2 regions of the Desemzia sp. FAM 23990 genome follow, and region 2 is predicted to be linked to the other one. Evidence: riboswitches for the same ligand, from Rfam matches in the RefSeq annotation. Region 2 holds a riboswitch; the other holds the start of a gene.
The links. Region 2 has a riboswitch for lysine ahead of ACEN4I_RS05660 (Na+/H+ antiporter NhaC family protein). Riboswitches for the same ligand answer to the same signal wherever they lie in the genome.
Positions count from the first base shown of each region.

Region 1 (4,436 bases), on a different contig from region 2:
TATCGGTATTGAATTAAGTTGTCCTGTCAAAGAAAAGTTGTTCGAATTGCAGCAGCAGATTCGTCCATATGTTGTCAAAGGTCATTTCACTTCTCTAATGAACTTCCATTTGACGCTGCAGTTCATTGGAGAAACACCCCATAGCGATATCTTAAGGTCAATTGTTTCGTCTGTAGCAGGAGATTCAAAACCTTTTGACCTTTCCTTAGATCATCTAGGTCAATTTCTCAAAAAGAATAAATCCATCTTATGGGCTGGTCCTGATTCTGATCAACAGTTAAATGAATTGTACGAAAAACTCCATCAACATTTTTTGCACCACCATTTAGAGATGGAAAAGAGGTCATATGCTCCTCACGTTACATTTGGCAGGAATATCGTACTCCTTGATTCTTTTGAGCAAATGAGACAAGAATTGAATTGGAAAGCTGTTCCTGTAACGATCGACAACATCACTTTATTTGAAAGTACTCGTATCCATGACCAGTTGGTCTATCGTCCAATTGCAAGATATCAAATAGGTCTCTAGGTGCGGGTGCGAAAAGACAGAAAAGAGGGGAGAATCATTTGTTAGAAAACATCCAACATTTTTTTTCAGAATATCAACCAAAAGCATTACACGTCAAAAGAGAATATGCTGTCCTGATCCCGATCATCATGGTGAAAGGATTTCCGCATATCTTATATGAGGTCCGCAGTCAGCATATTTCTCAACCAGGAGATACGTCTTTTCCAGGAGGTAAAGTAGAACTAGGAGAAAGCTATCAAGAGGCTGCCGTACGAGAAACGATAGAAGAATTGCAGATCCCAGGTGAATCCATCCAAGTTATCGGAGAAATGGATTTTATCGTCCAAAACAATTCTATTATCCATTCTTTTATAGGAGAAATTAAAGGGATCGATATCAAAGACATCGTTTGGAACGAAGAAGTGGCTGAAGTGTATACAGTTCCACTACGGTACTTCATGAAAAATGAGCCTGATTACTATTCGGTGGACATGATGATGAATTACCCTAAAGATTTCCCTTATGATCGTATTCCAAATGGGAAAAACTACAAATTCCGTCATGCGCGAAATCAGATTGCTTTTTACAATTTGGATGATCATTACTTATGGGGGTTCACCGCTTCATTGACACAACGATTGATCAGTTTAGTGAAAGAACACCATTTACTAGACAACTAAAGACACAAAAAAGTGAGGCGCACGATGCAGCCTCACTTTTTTTGTGTCTTCAGTTGATTAAAAAGGACCATATTGAATAGCGTTTGCGATCAATAAGAAAATCAGTCCGATAGTCAGCCAGATTCCCATCAATTTACCGATAAATTTCAACCAAGTATCATAAGAAACTTTAGCAATCGATAATTGTGCCATTAATACACCAGATGTCGGAATGATTGAATCCATAAAGCCATCTCCGAATTGGAAGGCCAGTACAGCCGTTTGTCTAGTGATACCAAGAGTATCAGCTAACGGAATCATAACTGGCATTGTAGCAGCTGCTTGTCCGCTGCCTGAAGGAATGAAGAAGTTAACGACGATTTGTGTAAGGTACATCCCCACAACAGCTAATGAGTCTGGTAACGAACTGATTACATTAGACAAACCATTGATTAACGTATCAATGATCAACCCATTTTCCATGACCACTAAAATAGAGCGAGCAACACCAACAACTAGGCCGGCAAAGACCATTTCTTTTGCTCCCACAACAAAAGACTCCGCAATTTCACTGGGTCTCATTCTGGAGATGAAACCCGTTAAAATTCCCATTCCTAAGAAGACTGAACCAATCTCTACAATAAACCAGCCATATTGGAATACACCGTAACCGATGATGGCAAATCCGCCGACAAATACAAGCAACGTTGCTAAATGGCGCTTAGTGAATGGAGGAAGGTCGTCGAAATTGATGGTCCCTTCCGTCACATGAGTGCCTTTTTTACGGTTGTACAACAAACTATTTTCTGGATTTTTTTTCACTTTTTCTGCATAACGCATCAAGTAAGCAGAAGTAACGATCCACAAGATCGCTAAAATAATTAACCGGAAACCGACTCCCGAGAATAAAGGCAATTCGGCAATTTCCTGAGCGACTCCGACAGAAAACGGGTTCATAAAACCAGCGAAGAAACCAATGGCTGCTCCCAGTGAAATCATCCCCAAACCAACTAAGGCATCGTACCCTAATGCTAAAGCAAGTGCGACTCCAATGGGAATAAATACAATCGTTTCTTCAGAAAGCCCCATTGTAGATCCTAAAATACCAAACACTAAAATCAAAATAGGGATGACCCATTTTTCTTTTCCTTGTAATTTTTTAACCAGCAAGCTGATCCCCGAACTGATCATTCCTGAATCGGTAATCAGTTGAAAAGCACCACCTACAATAAATAAGAAAAAGATAATGTCAGCTGTCTCTGTCATTCCCGTTGGAATAGACTTTAATACATCAAATAAACCTTGTGGGTTAGAATCCACTACTGTATAGGAATTCGGAATAACAACTGTCCGTCCATTCACCTCAGTTCGTTCAAATTGCCCTGCAGGCAACACATACGTTAGAATCGCCATCACAATTGTAAAAGCTATCAGCGTTACAAATGTGTGAGGGATTCTAGACCTTTTTTGTTTCTCCATGGTAAATCCTCCTAATCATTTCTTGAAACGAAATACTACTAAATAAAATGTATTCCCTTGAGTACAGAAGCAGAGTAAGCTCTTAAAAAACGCAAAAAGACTATGAGCAAAAGGGCCCATAGTCTTTTCCGTTATACTATACCTTCTGCCCGCAATATGAAGAGCTCTCCTAAAAACAAATTTGGGCAATTTGTTCAGGCAGTGTTACGCTTATTTAGCGTAACCCCAGTACATCTGCACTTCGGCGATAATTCCTTTCAGAAAACCCTACTCTTAATTACCGCAGCCTCTACATCACATTGAATAATATTCAGTTTCTTAACCGCTACAAACTATACAGGATTCACTTTATAATTGCAATATTTTAGGGGAAATTCTAAGAAAAAGGGCATTTTTTAATTCAATGCAAAAAATTATTTGAATAAAATCTCACTATTTTGAAAAGATTAGTGTAGACTAAGAATAAATGAATAGGAGGCGTGAAAGGTGTTTTCATTATTTATTCTCATGCTTGAAAGAGGCGGTCTAATTATTATTCTGGCTTATTTGCTGATCAATATTCCTTATTTTAAAAATATTTTGACAAATCGCTCTCGGATGAGTTCGAAGCTCAAATTAATTGTGATGTTTAGTGTATTTGCTTTTATTTCTAATTACACGGGTGTGGAGATCAATCAAGACGAAATGATCGTCAATCAATTTGTCACACAATTATCTGCAAATTCTGCTCTAGCTAATACACGTGTATTAACGATTGGTGTATCTGGATTGATCGGCGGCTCATCCGTCGGTATTATTGTCGGTCTTGTTTCAGCTGTCGTCCGCTTCTTCCAAGGTGGAGGCGATGTTCACATTTATATCTTGTCTTCAGTACTGATTGGATTGTTTTCCGGTTATTTCGGTAGCCGATCCATCCAAAAGAACACTTACCCAACTGCTTATGAAGGCTTGGTGTTAGGATTTATGATGGAACTGATCCAAATGGGGTGTATTTTCTTATTGGGAAGCGATTACGCCGAATCGTGGAGCTTGATTCGGTTCATTGCTTTGCCCATGATGCTGACGAACAGTATCGGTACAGGTATTTTTCTCTCCATTATTGAAACGACTCTTCACCAAGAAGAACAGACAAAAGCCGTCCAGACTCATGATGTGCTGCAGCTGGCAAATCAAACGATGCCTTACTTTCGTTCCGGATTGAATGAAGAATCGTGTGAAAAAGCTGCTCGAACGATCCAACAATTTATGAAAGTGGACGCTGTGAGCATTACCAATCAAGAAAGGATTTTGGCCCATGTAGGAGCAGCTAGCGACCATCACATTCCTTCTCTTGAGATATTGACCGACTTGTCGAAAAAAGTTTTGCATACCGGAAAGGTCAGTGAAGCCCATTCTCAAGAAGAGATCGGGTGCAATCATATGGGCTGTCCATTAGAAGCAGCAATCGTGATCCCGTTAAAATCCAAACAGAAAACCATCGGGACCTTAAAAATGTACTTTACAGATAAAACACAACTTACCTTTGTCGAGCGTCAATTGGCAGAGGGATTAGGCAATATTTTCTCCCAACAAATCGAATTGGGAGAAGTTGAATGGCAAAGCAAATTATTGCAAGATGCTGAGATCAAATCGCTTCAATCACAAGTCAATCCGCATTTTTTCTTTAACACGATCAATACTATATCCGCGTTGATCCGTATAGACAGCGAAAAAGCCCGCTCGCTGCTGCTTCAGTTGAGTCAATTTTTCCGTTCTAATTTAACGGGAGCTCGAACCAATTTGATTCCTTT
Region 1 is NZ_JBGQQW010000020.1:8,753-13,188, reverse strand. It holds gene thpR (RNA 2',3'-cyclic phosphodiesterase) at 1-529, shown strand, start outside; gene ACEN4I_RS08755 (NUDIX hydrolase) at 568-1,188, shown strand; gene ACEN4I_RS08750 (YfcC family protein) at 1,246-2,646, opposite strand; lysine riboswitch at 2,800-2,946, opposite strand; gene ACEN4I_RS08745 (LytS/YhcK type 5TM receptor domain-containing protein) at 3,133-4,436, shown strand, end outside.
Region 1: another riboswitch for lysine. It lies ahead of ACEN4I_RS08750 (YfcC family protein); the one in region 2 lies ahead of ACEN4I_RS05660 (Na+/H+ antiporter NhaC family protein).

Region 2 (4,436 bases):
CTTTCAAAATTAACATCCGTTTGTTTTTCAGCGTATAAAATTCTTACCCACAGTTTAGCATTTTTAGGATGGAAAAGCTTTCTAAAAAAACATGACCTGGATTTTTAAAAATTCAAGTCATGTTTTTTTACGACTATGCAGGTTCTTCCGTTTTTCCTAAATAATAAGTCAACAAGAAACAAACTACTGCAAGAATCAATCCAAGAATTAAAAATAGCAGAGCATTTGAACCTTGAAGATCATTTAAAGCGTTGGTGTTATACAGGATAGCAAATGGTGAAGCTAAAACTAATCCAAGAATTCCGCTGTAAGTTAAAGTAGGGTGATTTGTAAACAAGTACTCAATCAATTTACTGATTAGGAAAATCCCTGCTAGAACACCTATGCCAAACGGGAACAAAATTCCTGTATAATGCCATAATTGCCCCATATCCATGGAAGTTAAAGCATTAAAAAAGCCGGTGACCGAATTTAGAATACCATAATAATAACCAAGGACCATAAGTACCAGTGATCCACTAACGCCTGGTACGACCATAGTAGCCGAAGCAATGACCCCGATAAAGAACATGGTGATGACTGATCCAAATGAAAGAGTGATAGTTGACATCGTATTTCCTTCTGCTTGAACTAGTGCAAGACTGACAACAAGAGCAAAAAAGACAATGAATAATGCAATGTGGAAAAATGAAACTTTCTTTTGTTCTTGACGTAAAGCGAGTAAAAAAGATTTTGCCAAGATCGGAATCCCACCTAATATCAATCCAATAAAGGCTAATGCAGTGGGCAACGTGTATTGGCTAAGCAAGACTTCGATTAAATAAGAAAAACCAATAATGCCTAAAACCAATCCCCCGCCTAAAGGAAGCAAGATGCGGAAGCTTTTCTTCCAGTCCTTAACTAAATGTGTAATCGAATAAATCAAGTCATCGTAAATCCCTAGTGAAACCGCCATAGTTCCTCCGCTGACCCCTGGAATAATGTTGGCTATTCCCATTAACATACCTTTTAAAACCATCCATATATAACTCATTATTAATCTCCTTATGTTGTGATAATAAATACATTCATAATTGTACGGAAATACCAAATAGATAGCAATCTTTCTTCGGTTTTCTTTAAATTTTTTTAAGTGTCAAAAAATAAGGTAAATCTTATCAAATTGATAGGTTCTGGTACTATTCGTGTGGTAAAATAAGATTTTATAGATTATTTTGGAGGAGTTATAAGAGTGAATCATAAAAGTGAAGACAAATCAGCCAGGTGGAAAGATATAGTTGGTAGAGTTGTGTTGGTATTATTGGCATTATCCGTTATTTATGCTGTATATATGTTGTTTACAGCTCCTTCAGGCGTAGCAGACAACGGATACGAAAAAGTAAAAAGTGATTATGTATTGACATTGTTGCAATGTTTAGTAGGTGTGATCGTCATGTTTATTCCGTCACTCATTGAACGGAAATTTTCGGTGAACATCCCTGATATCATGGAAGTTATGTACTTTGTATTCTTATTTTGTGCAATCTATTTAGGAGAAGTACGAGATTTTTACTATCGTGTTCCCAGTTGGGACTTGATTCTTCACATGTTTAGCGGAGCGATGCTAGGAGCTTTAGGTTTTGTGGTAGTCAGTTTCTTTAACGATTCAGAAAAAGTGAACATCCATTTAAGCCCGATTTTTGTCGCTTTGTTTGCTTTTTGTTTTGCACTGGCGGCAGGAACGATTTGGGAAATTTATGAATTTTTAGCAGATACTGTTTTAGGAACCAACATGCAGAAATTTATTACAGCGGATAGAACGGTGTTGGTTGGACGTGATGCTTTGGTCGATACGATGGAGGATCTGATCGTAGACGCATTAAGTGCTCTTGTAGTGTGTATTGCTGGATTTCTTAATCTTAGAAAACAAGAGAGAAAGGCACCAAGAAATTAATGTACGAATCACCGAAAGAGAAAGTCCACTGAAAAAATACCGCACATGGGTTGCAACCCATAAAAATATTGTGTAATATAGCATGGAATACAAAAAAAGATAGAGGCGCGATTTTTAAAAGTACAGTCACAGAGATGGCACGATGAAGTGACTAGAAAGGATGAATCGCCGAAGTTTGCAATATGGCCAAATATTGGAAGCTGGGGGTCAGCAGAATATGCTGATCACTGTCATAAATTTACAAAAATTTGTGGAGGACTATCAGCAAAAAGGTCAAATAATGTATATAATGCTATGTACAAAAGTGATGCCTTGAGTTGATTAGAGCTCTAGGTATCGCTTTTTTTGTGCTCAAAAAGAAAGGGAGTTTAGTAGTGAAAAAAAATATAGTTATTGGAATAATTGCGTTAGCGTTTGTGTTTATTACTTTTTCAGCTGACTTTACGACTGGCGCAGATGGCGCCATTCAGTTTGGCTGGTTTTCATTAGTTCCGCCTGTAGTGTCTATACTGCTGGCATTCGTAACAAAAAATGTCATCATATCTTTATTTTTAGGGATTTTTGCAGGAGCAATGGTGCTGCATTCAGTGGATGGAAATGTGTTGTTTGCAATCGTTCAGTCATTTTTAAGTATTGTGGAGTATACTTTATCTTCACTAGCTGACCGTTATAATGCCGGAATCATTCTGCAAGTATTGGTCATCGGCGGTTTGATCGCTTTGATGACTAAAATGGGCGGGACCAGAGCGGTAGCAAATGCACTGGCTTCAAAAGCTAAAGGCCCAATCAGTGCGCAAGTGATTTCATGGTTATTGGGATTATTTCTCTTTTTTGACGACTATGCCAATGCGTTGATCGTTGGGCCGGTCATGCGTCCCGTAACAGATGAAAAGAAAATCTCGCGTGAAAAATTGGCCTTTATTGTCGATGCCACAGCCGCTCCAGTTGCCGGAATTGCGTTGATCTCTACATGGGTTGGGTATGAAGTTGGCTTGATCCAAGATGGTTATGAAGCAATCGGACAATCGGTGAATGCCTATAGTGTCTTTATTGAAACGATTCCTTACCGCTTCTACAACATTTTGATGCTATTGTTTGTCGTCTGTACAGCCCTATTTTTAAAAGAATTTGGACCGATGCTCAAGGCAGAAAGAAGAGCGAGAAAATTTGATCCAACGAATATAGAAGAGATCAACCCGAGTCCTTCTTCCAGTGAGTTGGATGAAATGGAACCAGTAGAAGGTGTCAAATTAAGTATCTGGAATGCCATCATTCCGATAGGTACATTGATTGCAGCATCATTGATCGGATTTTACTTTAATGGATACAATGCAATCATGGCGGGAGAAAACGCCGAATTGATCCAATCTATGCAAAGCAGTCCCATTTCTTTTTCGGCTATCCAAGAAGCGTTTGGTGCTTCTGACGCCAGCATCGTGTTGTTCCAAGCTGCTTTACTGGCTAGTCTTGTGGCTATGGCAATGGGTGTGAAACAAAAAACCTTTACGTGGGGAGAAGCTGTTGATACATGGATCAATGGAATGAAGTCGCTGATCATTACAGGAGCTATTTTGCTGTTGGCTTGGTCATTAAGTGCTTCGATCACTGATTTAGGAACAGCTGGATTCTTGGTATCTTTACTATCCGATTCTTTACCAGCGTTCTTGTTGCCTTCTATTATTTTCATATTGGGGTCCGTTATTGCATTTGCTACAGGAACTTCTTATGGAACGATGGGGATCTTGATGCCGTTAGCGATTCCATTAGCAGCAGGGATTTCTGGAGACCCGGAATTTATTGTAATTTCAGCAGGAGCGGTATTGACTGGAGCGATCTTTGGAGACCACTGTTCGCCTATTTCGGATACGACCATTCTGTCTTCTATGGGAGCGGGTGTAAACCACTTAGACCACGTGCAAACGCAACTGCCGTACGCGATTGTTGTTGGGATCATTTCTGTTCTCTTTGGTTTCCTGCCAGCAGGATTAGGTTTGCCGATTTGGATCGTGTTGCCGGTGTCTATGATCGTTACAGCAGCTTTCCTATATTTCTTCGGGAAATCAGTAGACGAACCAGAGGCGCAATTGGGTGAGTAGAAATGAGTGTTAATAGGTGAACTTTTCGAAAACGAAAAGTATCTGAATCAATTTTTTGAAAGAAAAGAACTCGGTGACGGGTTCTTTTTTAATTGCAAAGCGAAGCAGATAAGACTGGTGTATTTTATTCATCAAGTGAGGTACAAAAGAAGCGTCACTTGAAGAATAAAGTGGATTTACTGATCAAGTGAGGTACAAAAGAAGCGTCACTTGAAGAATAAAGTGGATTTACTGATCAAGTGAGGTACAAAAGAAGCGTCACTTGAAGAATAAAGTGGATTTAGTGATCAAGTGAGGTACAAAAGAAGCGTCACTTGAAGAATAAAGTGGCGTTACTGATCAAGTGAGGTACAAAAGAAGCGTCACTTGAAGAATAAAGTGGCGTTAGTGACCAAGTGAGGTACAAA
Region 2 is NZ_JBGQQW010000010.1:29,299-33,734, reverse strand. It holds gene ACEN4I_RS05670 (DUF368 domain-containing protein) at 134-1,033, opposite strand; gene ACEN4I_RS05665 (hypothetical protein) at 1,232-1,933, shown strand; lysine riboswitch at 2,026-2,202, shown strand; gene ACEN4I_RS05660 (Na+/H+ antiporter NhaC family protein) at 2,308-4,029, shown strand.